DNA from 4 places in the Pseudarthrobacter sp. NPDC058119 genome. Region 4 is predicted to be linked to each of the others. Evidence: riboswitches for the same ligand, from Rfam matches in the RefSeq annotation. Region 4 holds a riboswitch; each other region holds the start of a gene.
The links. Region 4 has a riboswitch for thiamine pyrophosphate ahead of thiC (phosphomethylpyrimidine synthase ThiC). Riboswitches for the same ligand answer to the same signal wherever they lie in the genome.
Positions count from the first base shown of each region.

Region 1: linked by a shared signal. The riboswitch ahead of ACFVTD_RS01645 (FAD-dependent oxidoreductase) and the one ahead of thiC (phosphomethylpyrimidine synthase ThiC) in region 4 are both predicted to bind thiamine pyrophosphate.
Region 2: linked by a shared signal. The riboswitch ahead of ACFVTD_RS09490 (ECF transporter S component) and the one ahead of thiC (phosphomethylpyrimidine synthase ThiC) in region 4 are both predicted to bind thiamine pyrophosphate.
Region 3: linked by a shared signal. The riboswitch ahead of thiD (bifunctional hydroxymethylpyrimidine kinase/phosphomethylpyrimidine kinase) and the one ahead of thiC (phosphomethylpyrimidine synthase ThiC) in region 4 are both predicted to bind thiamine pyrophosphate.

Region 1 covers NZ_JBHVTN010000001.1:365,532-369,736, forward strand. Annotated here, with positions in the region: gene ACFVTD_RS01635 (thiazole synthase) at 1-734, opposite strand, end outside; gene thiS (sulfur carrier protein ThiS) at 739-975, opposite strand; gene ACFVTD_RS01645 (FAD-dependent oxidoreductase) at 972-2,270, opposite strand; TPP riboswitch at 2,263-2,381, opposite strand; gene thiE (thiamine phosphate synthase) at 2,409-3,149, shown strand; gene ACFVTD_RS01655 (RNB domain-containing ribonuclease) at 3,189-4,205, shown strand, end outside.
Region 2 covers NZ_JBHVTN010000003.1:338,881-343,085, forward strand. Annotated here, with positions in the region: gene ACFVTD_RS09480 (energy-coupling factor transporter transmembrane component T family protein) at 1-417, opposite strand, end outside; gene ACFVTD_RS09485 (ABC transporter ATP-binding protein) at 414-1,958, opposite strand; gene ACFVTD_RS09490 (ECF transporter S component) at 1,958-2,581, opposite strand; TPP riboswitch at 2,649-2,789, opposite strand; gene ACFVTD_RS09495 (MFS transporter) at 3,015-4,205, opposite strand, start outside.
Region 3 covers NZ_JBHVTN010000008.1:64,390-68,594, reverse strand. Annotated here, with positions in the region: gene rpmA (50S ribosomal protein L27) at 1-9, opposite strand, end outside; gene rplU (50S ribosomal protein L21) at 71-379, opposite strand; gene thiD (bifunctional hydroxymethylpyrimidine kinase/phosphomethylpyrimidine kinase) at 642-2,162, opposite strand; TPP riboswitch at 2,170-2,266, opposite strand; gene ACFVTD_RS16720 (Rne/Rng family ribonuclease) at 2,416-4,205, opposite strand, start outside.
Region 4 covers NZ_JBHVTN010000001.1:16,921-21,125, forward strand. Annotated here, with positions in the region: gene ACFVTD_RS00110 (VOC family protein) at 75-950, opposite strand; gene ACFVTD_RS00115 (amidohydrolase family protein) at 1,048-2,130, opposite strand; TPP riboswitch at 2,210-2,317, shown strand; gene thiC (phosphomethylpyrimidine synthase ThiC) at 2,313-4,139, shown strand; gene ACFVTD_RS00125 (alpha/beta hydrolase) at 4,136-4,205, opposite strand, start outside.

The DNA.
Region 1 (4,205 bases), 350 kb from region 4:
ATCCTGCCGGCGAGAACTGCGTGCTTGAACGCCTCGCCCATGAGTGCGGGGTTCTGCGCCCGCGTCACGGCCGTGGCCAGCAGGACGGCGTCGCAGCCCAGCTCCATGGCCAGCGCCGCGTCCGAGGCCGTGCCAATGCCGGCGTCCAGCACCACCGGCACCGAGGCGCGGGACACGATGAGCTCGATGTTGTGCGGGTTCAGGATTCCCAGGCCCGTCCCGATCGGGGCGCCGAGCGGCATGACCGCGGTGGCGCCAAGGTTCTCCAGCCGCAGCGCCAGCACGGGGTCGTCGTTGGTGTAGGCGAAGACCTTGAACCCCCGGTTGACCAGCTGTTCCGTGGCCTCCACCAATTCCACGGCATCGGGCAGCAGTGTCTGCTCGTCGGCAATGACTTCCAGCTTCACCCAGTCGGTCTCCAATGCCTCCCGGGCAAGCTCCGCCGTGAGGACGGCGTCCCTGGCCGTGAAGCAGCCTGCGGTGTTGGGCAGCACGCGGATCCCGTGGTCCACCAGCAGCTGGAACAGCGAGCCGGTTTCCGCCGTCGAGTAGCGGCGCATGGCCACGGTGGTCAAGGCGGTGCCGGAGGCCAGGAGCGCAGCGCCCAGTCCGTCCAGGCTCGGTGCCCCGCCGGTACCCATGATCAGGCGGGATCCAAGGGCGACGCCGTCAATCACCAGGGCGTCAGCGGCGCCGGGATTCCCGGCCGGGTTGATGGTGCTGGTTTCGGTCATGGTGTCAGCCTCCCTGTACTGCCGTGACAAGTTCGATGTCGTCGCCCTCGGCGAGCGCCGTGGCGAACCATTGGCTGCGCGGCACCACCTGCGCATTATGGGCGACGGCGACCCCCAGCTTCCCGCCGTCCGTCGCCTGGCCGTTAGGCGCCAGCGGGCGTCCGGTGACCTGGCTGACGAGGGTGGTGATGGAGGCGCCGTCCGCCACCGTGTGGGTGTTTCCGTTCAGGGTGATGTTCACGCTGTCTCCTTGGTGTGGTGGTTTGTGCGGGCAGCGGCCGGACGCGAGAACCGCTCCGGGCTGAAAGGCGCCCAGCGCGGATCGGCACGCCCGTCCAGCAAGCCGGCGCAGATGGCTGCGGCCGCGGGGGTGAGCAGCACCCCGTGCCGGAAGAACCCGGTGGCGATGATGAGTCCCGGGACGTCACCGGCCTTGGTTCCCGCGGATCCGGGGGGCGCAGGCACACGGCCCAGCAGCGGCGCGTTGTCGGGGGTTCCGGGCCGGGCCCTGGCGGTGCACTCCAGCAGCTCCAGTTCGGCAACGGCGGGCACCAGCGCCTGGGCATCGCGCAACAGCTGGTAGACGCCTCCGGCGCTGACGGCATCGGACAGGGCGTCCTCGCGCTGGGTGGCGCCGATGACCACGGTCCCGTCCTGCCGGGGAACGATGTAGACGGGGACGCCGTGAACCAGCCCGCGCACGGTGGACGTCACCAGGGGCTGGAGGTGGCGGGGAACGGCGAGCCGCAGGATGTCGCCGTGCACAGGGCGCAGGGGCAACTCCAGCCCGTCGGGCAGGCCGCCAAGGTCCCCTGCCTGCAGCCCGTTGGCCACGATAGTTTCCGTTGCCAGGACGGTGCCGCCGCCGGCGAGGCTGGCGCCGACGACGGTTCCACCCTCCCAGAGCAGGCCGGCTGCCCGGTCCGGCACGGCATACCCGTCCCCCGCCCCTGCCGCCGCCAGGCCGGGCATCCCGCGGACGGCGCCGGCGAGGGCCTGCCGCAGGGCAGCCACCAGGCGGCGGGGATCAACCTGGTGGTCAGCGGGCGTGTCCAGGGCGCAGGCTATCGCGGGGCTGAGGAGCGGCTCGCGTTTGCGGGCTTCCCGTACGGTCAGGGGTTCCACGGACAGTCCGTTGGCCTGCTGTACCCCGCGGAGGTCCATCAGTGCGCGGCGGTCCGCGGCGTCGGCACCCACGGCGAGTGTCGACGTCGTGAGGTATCCGGAATCCGCACCGGTGGCTTCGGCGATGCCTGCGGCGAAACCGGGCCAGCGGGAGGAAGCGTCAAGCATCAGTTCCAGGAGGTCCTCCTCCTGGTAGTGCAGTTCGCTGACGGGGGCCAGCATTCCTGCGGCGGCCCAGCTGGCACCGCTTCCGGGCGCGTCATCGATCAGGGCAACGGAACGGCCGGAGCGCTGCGCCTCCCAGGCGATGCCATGGCCCACCACTCCGCCGCCGATGACGGCGACGTCCGCGCGGACCATGGAACCGGGGGCGCCGGACGGCCCGGCACGATGGTCAACAGGAGTGCTCATGTGGTTCCTTCCCTACGCCGGCATTAACCGGATCAGGTCAAGCGGTCGGCTCTGACGCCCTCTCAGCCCGGCGCTTTGTGACAGCTGCCGCGGGCTCCCGCAGTACGTGCCCAGTTTAGAGGAACTAGGCTTGCAGGCATGAATGCGACCACCCCCTCCTTCCCGGCAGGTTCCCACGCCCCGGCTGCTGACGTGCCCCATGCCGAAGTCGCCAACGCCGGCCACAACGACGCCCTCAAGGCGGCCCGCCTGTACCTGTGCACCGATGCACGGACCGCCCGGGGCGACTTCGCGGAGTTCGTGGACGCCGCGTTTGCCGGCGGCGTGGACATCATCCAGCTGCGCGACAAGACCATCGAGGCCGCCGAGGAACTGGACCTTCTGGCGGCATTGAAGGAGACCGCGGTGCGGCACGGGAAACTCTGGGCCGTCAATGACCGCGCCGACATCGCCGTCCTGTCCGGGGCACCGGTGTTCCACATCGGCCAAAAGGACCTTCCGCTGGCCGCGGCGCGGACCCTGGTCAACGGCAACGCCGCCATCGGCCTCTCCAGCCACACCACCGGCCAGGTCGACGCGGCCCTCGAGGCAACCGGCGGCCCGTCCGGGCTGGACTACTTCTGCGTGGGGCCCGTGTGGGCCACCCCCACCAAACCCGGCAGGGCCGCCGTCGGGCCCGAATTGGTCAAGTACGCCGCCGGCGCCTCGGCGCAGGCCGGGGATCCCGTGCCGTGGTTCGCCATCGGCGGCATCGACCTCGGAAACGTCCGCGAGGTGGTGGAGGCCAGTGCACGCCGGATCGTCGTGGTGCGCGCCATCACCGAGGCCCCCGACCCCGCGGCGGCTGCTGCCTCGCTCCTTGGCGCGCTGGACGGCTGAGCCTGCTTAATCCCGGAACTTGGGGCTAGGCTGAATTTTGTGTCACATCATCGGTTGGCCCCCAACGTCCATGACCACAGGAACGCCTTGGAAGAGGCGTTGGGCCTGCTGCGGACCGAACTTGAGCTGCCGGGCCCGTACCCGGCCGACGCCGTGGAAGACGCCCGGGCCGCCGTCGCGGCGTTGACGCTGCCGTCCTACGACCTGACCACCGTCGAATTCGTCACCATCGATCCGGCGTCCTCCACCGACCTGGACCAGGCCGTGTTTATCGAACTGGACGGGGACGGCTACCGGGTCATGTACGCCATCGCCGACGTCCCCGCCTTCGTTGCGCCTGGCGGTCCGCTGGATGCCGAAACCCGGCGCCGCGGGCAGACGTTCTACGCTCCGGACGGTCGGATCCCGCTGCATCCGGAGGTGATCAGCGAGGGGGCCGGCAGCCTGCTGCCCGGCCAGGAGTGTTCGGCTTTCGTCTGGGACTTCACGCTCGACGGCGACGCGTCGGTACTGACCGTGGGCGTCCGGCGGGCACGGGTCCGCAGCCGCGACAAGCTCAGCTACAAGGGCGCCCAGGCAGACCTCGACGCCGGGACCGCGCCTCCCGTCCTGCGGCTGCTCCGCGAGGTGGGCCTGAAGCGGGTAGCACTGGAACGGGCGCGCGAGGGCGCCAGCCTGAACATGCCCGAGCAGGAAATCGTCCAGCTGCCGGACGGCGGCTACCGGATTGACGCCGTTCCGCAGCTTCCCGTCGAGGACTGGAACGCGCAGATCTCGTTGATGACCGGAATGGCCGCCGCGCAGCTCATGCTGGAGGGCAAAGTGGGCATCCTGCGGACCATGCCTGCCCCTGACGAGCGGTCGCTGCGGCACTTCCGGCTGCAGACCGAGGTGCTGGGCAAGCCCTGGGACGGGCACGTCAGCTACGGCGAATACCTGCGGTCGCTCGATCCCACAGACCCCCGCCAGCTGGCCATCATGCATTCGGCCGGCATGCTGTTCCGCGGCGCCTCCTACACCGCCTTCGACGGAACCGTCCCCGAAGACGGCATCCAG
Region 2 (4,205 bases), on a different contig from region 4:
CGCCAGTGCATCGGCGAGATCAGTGGGGTCGGTGCAGCTCATCAGGAGCACTGCCGGGAGGGCGATCGCAAAGCCGCGCAGGAGGAAGCCGATGCCCAGCTGGAGGGAACCCTCGCTCATGCTCCAGATGCCGACGTCGAGCAGGATCCTTCCGCTGTCCGGCGCCAGGATGGCGGTACTCCAGCCGCCGATGGCTGCGGCGAGGATCAACGGCCATCCGCGCTGCCACAGCAGGGACACGGTGAGCCCGGCCAGGGGAAACAGCATCAGTTCGAAGACCAGGGCCACTGAGGCGGACACCCAGTCGATGGACAGCGCCAGGACCGCCGTGATGAGCAGGACCGCCGCGAACTTGCTGAGTGGATTGGCGCGGGCCAGGAGGGCGCGGTTGCCGCCCAAGGTGAGTTCCTGCCTCATGGTGCCACCGCTTCCGTGGCGGCCATCCGCAGTTCCGTTCCGCCCAGGGCGCCGGTGAACTCGGCGTCGTGGGTCACGGAAACCACCGCCGTGCCGGCATCCAGGAGCTCGGACAGGAAGGATGCGAGTTCGGCCCAGGTATTGGCATCCTGCCCAAAAGTGGGCTCGTCCAGGATCAGCACCTGGGGGCTGGCGGCAAGGACGGTGGCCACCGAGAGGCGGCGCTTTTCCCCGCCGGAGAGCGTATAGGGGTTGGCGTCCACCAGCTGGGTGAGCCGCAGGCGCTCCAGCAGTTCGTCCACCCTGTCTTCGCCGTGCCCCAGGTGCTTCGGGCCGAACTGCAGTTCGTCCAGCACCTTCCCGGTGACGAACTGGTGTTCCGGTTCCTGGAAGACCGTGCCCACCCGTGAAATCAGTTGCTCGGCCTTCCATTTGTAGGGGTCGATGCCGGCGCCCCGGCTGAGGTCCAGCGTGGCGGACACCGTCCCTGCCACGGGCTCCAGCAGGCCGGCCAGGGTCAGGGCGAACGTCGACTTGCCGGCGCCGTTGGGACCGGTGATGGCCAGGGCCTGCCCGGCGCGGACCTGGGCGGCCACGCCCTCCTGGACCGGCACCGGCGGTGTCTTCCGAAAACCCTGGCGGCGCGGACGCTCCCGGGACACGGCCAGCTGCTCAGCGGCCAGCAGGAGGGTGCCCGTTCCGTGGGCCGGGACGGCGGCGCGCGAACGGGTGGCCGGGACGTACCCGGGGACCCACACGCCGGCAGCGGCCAGCATGGTCCGCGCCTCGTTGAGCACGTGGTCCGGCGGGCCGTCCAGGAGCACGGCGGGCTCGCTGGCGGAGCCGGGCTGCAGGACCACGATCCGGTCCACCAGGTCCTTCCACACGGACACGCGGTGCTCCACGACCACCAGGGTGGCGCCGGTTTTGTCCAGGGAGCGGGCCACGGCGTCCCGGACTTCGAGCACGCCGTCCGGGTCCAGGTTGGCGGTGGGTTCGTCCAGCAGGATCAGGCCGGGGCGCATCGCCAAGATGCCAGCGAGCGCCAGGCGCTGCTTTTGGCCGCCGGACAGGGCCGACGTCGGGTGGTCAAGCGGGAGGTGGGAGAGTCCGACGTCGGCCAGCGCTGCCTGCACGCGGGGCCAGATCGCGTCGCGGGGCACCGCGAGGTTTTCGGCGCCGAAGGCGGCGTCGTCCCCCACCCGGGAGAGGACCACCTGCGTCTCGGGGTCCTGCTGCATCAGGCCGGCGCGGCCGCGCTGGGAGCGGGGCGCGGCGCCGTCCACCAGGAGCGAACCGGACTCGTCGGCGTCGCCTGCCTCGCCGTCGTCGTTGATGTCTCCCAGGACGCCGGCCAGCGCGTGCAGCAGCGTGGACTTCCCGGCGCCGGAGGGGCCGAGCAGCAGCACCCGCTCCCCGGGGGCGATGTCCAGGTCGAGGCCGTGGACGGCGGGTTTGGCCCGGCCGGCGTGCCGCCAGCCCCAGCCGCGGGCGGTGACGGCGGCGGGGCGGACCGCGCCGGAGTCCTGGGAGGGTGCCATCAGGAGAAGACGGGCTCCGTGGCGGCCTTGCGGGACGCGAAGGAGCTCAGGACGCCGGTGCGGGCCAGGCCGCGGGTGGCGAGCCAGGCCAGCGCGCCGGCCAGGATGGCTCCGGAAATGGTGGTGAGGACAATGTAGGCCAGCTTGTCCGCGCCGGAGTAGGCGATGTTCCAGCCCCACGGTGCAAACGAATCGTTCAGGCCGCAGAAGAATCCGGCCGCAGCGCCTGCCAGCAGGGACACGGGCAGGTTGAATTTCCGGTACACGAAGATTGCGAAGATGATTTCCGCGCCCAGGCCCTGGATGAAACCGGAGAAGAGGACCGAAGCGCCGTACTGGGAGCCCATGAGCAGCTCTCCGGTGGCGGCCACGGTTTCGCAGAACAGGGCAGCCCCGGGCTTGCGGATGATGAGCATCCCGAGCACGCCTGGAATCATCCATCCGCCGGCGAGCAGCCCGGTGAGGGGTGGGTAGGCGGCGTTCATGGGAGCGGACAGGGCGGCGGCGCCCTGGTCCCAGGCCCAGAAGATGACGCCGCCGGCGATGGCCACCAGGGCGGCGACGACGATGTCCACGACGCGCCAGGACTTGCTGGTGGTCTTCTTGATTGCTGCAGTGCTCATGTGATCCTCCTGGGAAACAGGAGGGGAAAGTGGACCCGGCCGGCGGCCTGTGGCCGTGGAACCGCGACACTTTGAGAACTCGACTCCCTTGCGCCGGTACTAACCGGATCAGGTTCGAGGGTCTGCGGCTGTCCGCACTCTCAGCGCCCACCTGCGGTGCCCGGCTGGTGCCAGGTTGCCCGACGGCGGCGCTCCCCTGTCGTTTTTAGTGTTGCTTTTGGTGTGGGTAACGCTTGTTGGTGTGCCCGGTTGGGCGAGGTCAAGTTTACACCTGGCAGGGCTGGATTGCGGGGCCCCGTGCGCCAATCCGCCGGATATGACCGGGTCCGGTCTGGAATGCGCCGCGCGCCGGCCGGAAGGCAACCTTAACTGCCAATGGCAGCGGCACGGACCCAAGGAGGTTCCAGCCGCTGCCGTGGAGGCGGTTTGTCGTTTAGGGCGAGAGCTCTTCGAGGACCCGGCCTTTGGTTTCGATGGCGAAGAAGATAGTGATCAGGCCGCCGATGAGGGCGACTGCTGCGAAGACGGTGAAGACGAAGCTGATGCCGTAGTTGTCGACGATGTAGCCCACAAGGATGGGCCCGATCGCTGAGCCGGCGCGGAGCCAGGCGCTGCCGAAACCGGTTCCGATGGCGCGCAGCCGGGTGGGGTAGAGCTCGGCGGAGTAGAGGTACAGGGAGAAGGAGATGGTTTGGAGGATGGCGTAGGCGATGCTGGCGAACACCACCACTTGGGTGGCGGAGACGGCGCCGAGGGCGGTGAGGACGACGAGCGGCACCGTGGCGGCGAGGAATGCCCACGAGTACCAGCGTTTGCGGCCGACGCGGTCGATGAGCAGTGCGCAGACGATCGACGCGACGACGCCTACTGCCGACGTGACCCAGCCGTAGGCGAGGCTGGTTTGCAGCGGAAGGTTGAAGGTCTGCTTGTAAAGCGTGGGGAGCCAGGTGATAAGGCCGTTGTTGACCATGTAGACGCAGATCCAGAGCATCCAGATCATGAAGGTGCGCTTCTTGTAGATCCCGGAAAACAGTTCTCGCCAGCTGGTGCGGGCCGTTGCCTTCGGATCCACGGGGCGGACGACAGGATCGGAGAGGGTGTGTCCGGCTTTTCGCGCTTCCTTTTCCAGCATGGCGACGACTGTCTCGGCCTTGTGGATGTGGCCCCTGGAGGCAAGCCAGCGCGGGGATTCGGGCATGAGCCAGCGCATGGGGATGGTGAGGAGGGCGGGGATGATGCCGACGATGAACATGGCCTTCCAGCCAACGACCGGGACGAGGAAGTACCCGGCGATGCCGGCGAACATGAGGCCGACGGGGAAGATGACCTCGTAGAGGAGGAAGAAGCGGCCGCGCTTTTTGGCGCCGACGAATTCGTTGATGTAGGCGCTGGCGACCGGCACTTCGCCGCCGGTGCCGATGCCTTGGAGGAACCGGAAGATGATCATTGACGTGGCACCCCATGCGAAAAGGCAGGCGACGTCCATGGAGACGAAAAGCAGGATGGTGATGAGCAGGACTGGAAGGCGTCCGATGCGTTCGGCGAGTTGGCCGAAGAAGAGTGATCCGAAGATTTGCCCGACGTAGCCGGCGGAGAGGATCATTCCGATTTCCCCGGCGTTCAG
Region 3 (4,205 bases), on a different contig from region 4:
ATGTGCCATCTGAAATGCCTGCCTCTAAATTCTGGGGAATCTGTTGAAATACCTGAACAGTAACCGGTGGTTACTTGATGCCGGTGATCTTGACCTTGGTCAGTTCCTGGCGGTGACCCTGGCGCTTCTTGTAGCCGGTCTTGTTCTTGAACTTCTGGATGACAATCTTAGGACCACGCAGGTCCTGGAGGATTTCAGCCGTAACAGTTACCTTGGCCAGGTCAGCGGCGGCGGAGGTGACCTTGTCACCATCAACCAGGAGCAGTGCGGGCAGCTCGATGGTGCTGCCGGCTCCACCGGCGACGCGGTTCAGGGTAACGAAGTCTCCAACGGAAACCTTCTCTTGGCGGCCGCCTGCGCGGACAATCGCGTACACCACTTGGGAACTCACTTCTCTCGACGTTTATTACAAAATTTGCGTGCGGAACCGACTCGAAAAAGCCAAGGTTCCCGCTGTGCCTCAACGCCGTGGGGTCATAACCCAAGTGTTGGCGTAAGCACCGAAGATCTAGAATACGCTAAATCCATCTACGGCCGCAAATGAGGCTGGTTCCGGCGGCCCGGGTGTGGTAGTAACCACACTCCGGCGGGCAGCACCGCAACCATGAACTCCATAATAGCGGCGGCGCTCCCCGCAGGAGTCAGGAATGCAGCCTCGGCGCGTCGAAGAATTCCACCTCGAGGCGGCAGGACTGCTTGAACGCGGTCAGCATGGCCTCCCGCTCGGCGTCGGAGGCCTTCCGTCCTGCCGCGTCCACGATGGCGATGGCCCGGCGCGTTGCTTCGGCAAAGCCTTCGTCGGCATACGTCCGCAGCCAGGCAGCGTAGGCGTGCCCTTCCGGCTCCCCCGAGGCAACGAACTGGCCGTGCAGTTTTTCGCCCACCTCGGCGTAGAGCCAGAAGCAGGGAAGGACGGCGGCGGCCAGGACGGCATAGCTGCCCGACGCCGACGCTGCGGTGAGGTGGTCCACGTAAGCCTTGGTGACGGGGCCGCGGCCGCCCTGGGTGGGCCGGGTGCTGAGCCAGGAGCGGTGCAGTTCCGACTCCACCTCCAGGCACTGCTGCGAGGACCCTGCCCAGAACAGCTGTTCCGCTTCGGAGGGGGCCAGGGCACTGGCGCGTGCCAACACCCGGGAGTAGCCGTTCAGGTACAGGGCATCCTGGGCCAGATAGTAGGCAAAGTCCTTCTCGGGAAGGTCCCCGGCAGCCAGGCCGTGAATGAAGTCCAGGGCGTAGATGTCCGCGAGGTCCTGTTGGGCTTCCTCCCACAGCCGGGCAGCGAAGCCGCCGTCATGCAGGTCCTGCCGCACATGGTGGAAGTGGTGCACCGGTCCGTTTCCCTGGCCAACCTCGAGTTGGTCCGAGTTTTCAAGGGCGCCGGCAAGCCATGGCTTGACGGTCAGGAGCGATGCCTCCCAGTCGCCCAGGCGTGCCTGGACGGTGGCCATTGCGGAGGACAGGGAACAGCCGGTGCCGTGGCTGTTGCGGGTGTCGACGCGGTTTCCCTGCACCTCCACCACGTCCTGCGACAGGAGGCCTGCGGTATTGACCAGCGCATCCGGGCACTCCGCACCCGCCAGGTGGCCGCCCTTGACCAGGACGGTGGCGCCGGTGGCATCCGCCAGGCGCCGGCCCTGCTGCAGCGCTGCCGGCCAACTGTCCGCAAGTTCCGCGCCCACCAGCATGGCAAGCTCCGGCAGGTTGGGAGTAATGAGGTGGGCCAGGGGCATCAGGTCCCGGAGCGCGGCCTCGGCGGACTCCCTCAGCAGCCGGTCGCCGCTGGTGGCCACCATCACCGGGTCAAGGACAACGACGGCGGGACGGACCTTCTCCAGCCAGTGCCGGACAGTGCGGATCACGGCTTCGTCCCCCAGCATGCCGATCTTGACCGCATCGATCGAGATATCATCGCTGACCGCGTCCAGCTGCTGGGCCAGGAAGGCCGCGGGAGGAACGTGGACTGCCTGGACACCGCAGGTGTTCTGTGCCGTCAGGGCAGTAATGGCAGCCATGCCGTAACCGCCGTGCGCGGCAATGCTCTTCAGGTCGGCCTGGATACCCGCCCCCCCGGACGGGTCGGAGCCGGCGATGGACAGTACCCGCGGGACGTCCCGGCCGGTGGACAGCCCGGTGCTGAAGCCGGAGCGAGCTGGCAGGGGCATGAAAAGGGTCGAAGACAAGAGACATCCCTTCGCCGGTACTAGCCGGACAGGTTCAACGGGTCTGGATCTCAGCCGGCCTGTGCGCGGCACCCCGTGTCGGTTCCTACCCTAGCCGCTGCCACGGGGCTGTGGTAAAGGTGACAGCGGCCAGATGCAGGAAGTCCCCGCCGCGTGGACTGTTCCCCCTGTACTTTCGGGGGGAATGGTCCACGAGACGGGGACTTCACCTGTCGACGCCGTGGCTTGCCGGAATTTACAGCTCCGACGCCGGCACGCCGACACCGAGGATGATGGGTTCCTCGGCCGCCTTGCGGGGTTCCGGCTGGTCCTTCGCCGGTTCGGGCGCCTTGGCTGCGTGCGAGTGCCCAGCGGCATCAGCCTGGACGTTTTCATGGTGCTGGACGGCAGTCTCGTTGGCGGCACCCTGGGCACGGCTGGCGGCCCGGTGGCGCCGGGGCCGGCGCTGCCGCGACTGCTCCAGCGTGTGGTCCGAATAGTCCTTTTCAGGGGATGCCCCGGGAGCGGCACCGGCGGGGGCTTCCGCTGCCCCGCCGTCGGCATGCCCTTCCGGCGCCACCTCCGCTGCCGGCTGCACGGCCTCTGCCTGCCTGGCAGGCGCGTTCTCCACGGGAGAAGCCGGCTGGCCCAGGTGGGCGAATGCTTCCGCAAGGCGGTCCAGCGTCAGGGCAGGCTTCGGATGCTGTTCCCCGGCGTGCTCCACGAACGGAAGCGGGACTTCCTCGCCGCCGAACGTCAGGACCGCTGCGGGACGTGCCGGGGCGTCGGCGTCGTGCTTCTCCTCAACGGGAACCGGCGCGGGCTCCACGGACGGCACCTGCCGGGCTGCCGCCACCTCGTCGTCATGCAGGTGGGCTGCATGCGCGGCCGCGGCGATGTTCGCCAGGGCAAGCCTGGTTGCCTCAGCCTTGGCGTGCCGCTCGGCGTCGGAGGGGTCCGGCTGGACGGTGTGGACATGGACGGCAGGTGCCGGGGCGGCCTCGGGCTGCTGGCCGCCGCGTCCCCGCCGCCGCTTGCGTTCGGACCGGACACCGGGCTGGCCGTTGTCGTTCCGCTGCGCTTCCGGACGGGTCTCCGCGCGGGCTTCGGGACGGTTGTCGGTGCGCTGGACGTGGTGCTCGGCCGCCACGATGTTGGCGCGGCGGTGCTCCACGGGATCGTCGTGGGTCACGACGCCCCGGCCGGCGCAGGCTTCGCACTGCTCACCAAAGACTTCCAGCAGGCCCGTGCCCATGCGTTTACGGGTCATCTGGACCAGGCCGAGTGAGGTCACCTCGGCAACCTGGTGCTTGGTCCGGTCCCGGCCCAGGCACTCGACCAGGCGGCGGAGGACCAGGTCGCGGTTCGATTCGAGCACCATGTCGATGAAGTCGATCACGATGATGCCGCCGATGTCGCGCAGCCGGAGCTGGCGCACCACTTCCTCGGCCGCTTCGAGGTTGTTCTTGGTGACGGTTTCCTCGAGGTTGCCGCCGCTGCCGGTGAACTTGCCCGTATTGACGTCCACCACGGTCATGGCCTCGGTGCGGTCGATCACCAGGGAGCCGCCGGAGGGCAGGAAGACCTTCCGCTCGAGGGCTTTGTGGATCTGCTCGTCGATGCGCCAGGCGGAGAAGATGTCCTGGTCCTTGGTCCACTTCTCCAGCCGGCCCACCAGGTCCGGCGCCACGTAGGTGACGTAGGCCTCGATGGTGTCCCAGGCCTCCTCGCCGGAAACGATGAGCTTGGAGAAGTCCTCGTTGAAGACGTCGCGGACCACCTTGATGGTGAGATCAGGTTCGCCGTAAAGGAGCTCGGGGGCCAGGATCTTGGTGGACGTGGACTGGCTTTCGATGCCTTCCCACTGGGCGCGCAGCCGATTGATGTCGTGCGTGAGCTCTTCCTCGGAAGCGCCCTCGGCGGCGGTGCGGACAATGACGCCGGCGTGTTCGGGCAGGCGGTCCTTGAGGATGCGCTTGAGCCGGTTGCGTTCGACGTCGGGCAGCTTGCGGGAGATGCCCGTCATGGAACCGCCTGGGACGTACA
Region 4 (4,205 bases):
CAGCCTAGTAGCTGCAGGGCCGCCCTTGCACGCCGGACCGGCCTCCCGCGAAGTGGCGCCGGAGGCCGCAGTGGTCAGCGGACGGCGACGCGGATCCGGTTGCGCCACGGATCTTCGAACCGAAGCTCCGAACCCGTGTGATGGGCGGGCACCCCGGCGACCTTGAGACGGTCAGTCAGGGTGCCGACGTCGTCCCCTGACGGAACCTCGATGAGCACCTCGCCAAGTCCCAGGGTGTCCTTGCGCGGACCCGCGCCGCGGCTGTTCCAGACGTTCATGGCCATGTGGTGGTGGTACCGGCCCGCGGAAACGAACAAGGCCTGCCCGTGCCAGCCGGCGGTCTTCTCGAACCCGAGGGTGCCCACGTAGAAGTCCCGGGCGGTCTGCACGTCGCCAACCTGCAGGTGGACATGGCCCACGCCGGCGGCTGTTTGCCGCTGTCCCTCCAGGGACTCTTCGGTGAGGTGCTGCTCGAGGTAGCGCTGCGGCGGGAGCGCCAGGCTGTCCATGACCACGTCGGTCCCGTTCCAGGACCAGTTGCTGCGGGGGCGGTCCCAGTACAGCTCGATGCCGTTGCCCTCGGGGTCGGTGAAGTAGAAGGCCTCACTGACCAGGTGGTCGGCGCTGCCGGTGAAGGCCCGCGGCTCGTACTGGGCAGCCGTGGCGACGGTGGCGGCAAGGGAAGCCTGGTCCTCGAAGAGCAGGGCGGTGTGGAAGAGACCCGCCTCTCCCCTGCCGGGAAGGTGCAGTCCGGGGGCCGGTGCGAGGTGGACCAGCGGCCTGCCCAGGCGGCCAAGGTAGAGGCCGCCGTCCTGTTCGGCGACCACCTCAAGACCCAGTGCGCGCTGGTAGTAGTCGGTCATGACCTTCATGTCGCCCACCTTGAGCATCACGGTGCCCATGGCGAGGTCGGCAGGAAGAAGATCCTGGCTGTTGGCTGATGCGGTCATTGACGGCTCCTTGCATTGGCGGCCGTCCCGGTGGCGGCCTGTCACACATTAAAATTACTTGAAGCTTCAATATATTCCAAGTCCCGGGAGCCAACTGTCAGCGAATGATCCGCCCTCCCAGCACCACGTGTTCCAGGGCCGTAATGGTCTGAGGTGCCGCGCGCGGGTCGTCCCGGCAGACAACGACGTCGGCGCGGGCCCCATCCTCCACGCCGTCCGCTCCCAGCCACGTCCGGGCTGCCCAGCAGGCGGCGTCGAGGGCCGCCTCCATGGGCAGGCCGGCGCCGTGCAGGGCGAGGATTTCGTCCGTGATCCTGCCGTGCCTGATCACGCTGCCGGCATCGGTACCGGCAAAGATGCGGACACCGGCCGCATGGGCTTCCGCTACCCGCTCCAGCCGGCGTTCCCAGAGCGCGCGCATGTGGGCGGCATAACGCGGGAACTTGGGTTCCGCCTGCGCGGCAATGTCGGGGAAGGTGGCGATGTTGATGAGCGTGGGCACGATCGGGACGCCCTGCTCCGCGAACCGGGGCAGGTGGCGGGGCAGGAGCCCGGTGGCGTGCTCGACGCAGTCAATGCCGGCGTCCAGCACCTGGTCCAGGGTGTCTTCGGCGAAGCAGTGCGCCGTTACCCGGGCCCCTTCGTCGTGCGCCGCCTGGACGGCATCGCGTATGACGGCGGCAGGAAACGACGGCGACAGGTCGCCGGCGCTGCGGTCAATCCAGTCGCCCACGAGCTTGACCCAGCCGTCGCCGTCGCGCGCCTGCTTTCGGACGGCCTCCACGAGGCCCTCGGGCTCCACCTCCTCGGCGAAGCCCCGCAGGTAGCGGCGCGTCCGGGCGATATGGCGCCCGGCCCGGATCAGCACCGGGAAGTCCCTGCCGCCCTGCATCCAACGGGTATCTGCCGGCGAACCCGCGTCCCGGACCAGCAGGGTTCCGGCGTTGAGGTCCGCCTGCGCCTGGTCCCTGGCCGCCGCGGGCTCGACCGGGCCGGCGGCCCCGAGCCCTATGTGGCAGTGGGCGTCGACGAAGCCCGGCAGCACCCAGCCGTCCAGAACCCGGTCCGGAGCAGCCGCCGGCCGGGTGAACGTCAGCTTGCCGTCCACGGACCAGAGTCCATGCCGCATCCTGTCCGGTGCGGTCAGGACGGGCCCGCGGAAGTGGATGATGCCTGCCATGGTGGTGCTCCTTTCGATGCCGGTCAGGGTAGCACCACGTTTATGACAAGGCCGCTCCGGGTGCCTGTGGTAGCTTCGTTCCTGACCACACGGGTGCCCTTGCAGGGGCTGAGATCGGGCTGGCGCAGCCTGCGACCGTTGAACCTGTCCGGGTAATGCCGGCGAAGGAAGTGAGTATTCCCTTGAGTACGCAAAACACCCAGTTGAACCCTGCCCTTCAGCCGTCCGCCGGTGTGCCGGATGGCACTTCGGTGCCGCCGGTGACCCAGTCGCTGAAGTCGCACTCACTCGCCTACCTTGCGGATGAGGCGTCCGGAATCCGGGTCCCGGTGACCGAAATTGCCCTTGAGCCGTCACCCAATGGCCAGCCGAACCCACCCTTCCGGTCCTACCGGACCGCGGGCCCCGGAAGCGACCCCGTCCGAGGCCTGCAGCCCTTCCGCTCCGAGTGGATCACGGCGCGGGCTGACACCGAGGCGTATGGCGGCAGGGCGAGAAACCTGCTCGACGACGGCCGCTCGGCCGTCCGCCGCGGCGCTGCCTCCGCGGAGTGGAAGGGTGCGCAGCCGGTGCCCCGCCGCGCCGTCGACGGCCGGACAGTGACGCAGATGCACTATGCCCGGCAGGGCATCATCACGCAGGAGATGCGGTTCGTGGCCCTGCGCGAGAACTGCGACGTGGAATTGGTCCGCAGCGAAATGGCCGCCGGCCGCGCCATCATTCCCAACAACATCAACCACCCGGAATCCGAGCCCATGATCATCGGCAAGGCCTTCCTGGTGAAGATCAACGCGAATATCGGCAACTCGGCCGTGACGAGTTCGATCGCCGAGGAAGTGGACAAGCTGCAGTGGGCAACCCAGTGGGGCGCCGACACCGTTATGGACCTGTCCACCGGCGATGACATCCACACCACCAGGGAATGGATCCTCCGCAACTCCCCCGTGCCCATTGGAACCGTCCCCATCTACCAGGCGCTGGAGAAGGTCAACGGCGAGGCCAACGCCCTGACCTGGGAGATCTTCCGTGACACGGTGATTGAACAGTGCGAGCAGGGCGTGGACTACATGACCATCCACGCGGGCGTGCTGCTGCGGTACGTCCCGCTCACCGCGAACCGCGTCACCGGCATCGTCTCGCGCGGCGGCTCCATCATGGCCGGCTGGTGCCTGGCCCACCACCAGGAGAACTTCCTGTACACGCACTTCGATGAACTGTGCGGAATCTTCGCCAAATACGACGTCGCCTTCTCGCTGGGTGACGGCCTCCGCCCCGGTTCCACCGCGGACGCCAACGACGCCGCCCAGTTCGCCGAACTGGACACCCTCGCCGAGCTGACGCAACGGGCCTGGGAGTACGACGTGCAGGTGATGGTGGAAGGGCCCGGCCACGTTCCCTTCCACCTGGTGCGCGAGAACGTGGAGCGGCAGCAGGAACTGTGCAAGGGGGCGCCCTTCTATACCCTGGGGCCCCTGGTGACGGATGTGGCGCCCGGGTATGACCACATCACCTCGGCGATCGGCGCCACCGAGATTGCCCGGTACGGCACTGCCATGCTCTGCTACGTCACGCCGAAGGAGCACCTGGGCCTGCCCAACAAGGACGACGTGAAGACAGGCGTGATCACGTACAAGATCGCAGCGCACGCCGCGGACCTGGCCAAGGGCCATCCCGGGGCGCATGAGCGCGATGATGCGCTGTCCAAGGCAAGGTTCGAATTCCGCTGGGGGGACCAGTTCGCGCTGTCCCTGGACCCCGTGACCGCGGAGTCGTTCCACGATGAGACGCTGCCGGCCGAACCGGCCAAGACAGCCCACTTCTGTTCGATGTGTGGTCCGAAGTTCTGCTCCATGCGGATCAGCCAGGACATCCGGGACGAATACGGGTCCGCGGAGGCCCAAGCGGCGCTGGCGGACATGGCTTCCGGCATGCGCGGGAAGAGCGAGGAGTTCCTGGCAGCCGGCGGCAAGGTGTACCTGCCGGAGCTGCGGGTCCCCGCTGAAGGCTAGGACGCCCGGGCGGGCTGGCTCCTGCCGACCCCGCTGATGAACTGGCGGATGGACCGGTCCCCATCA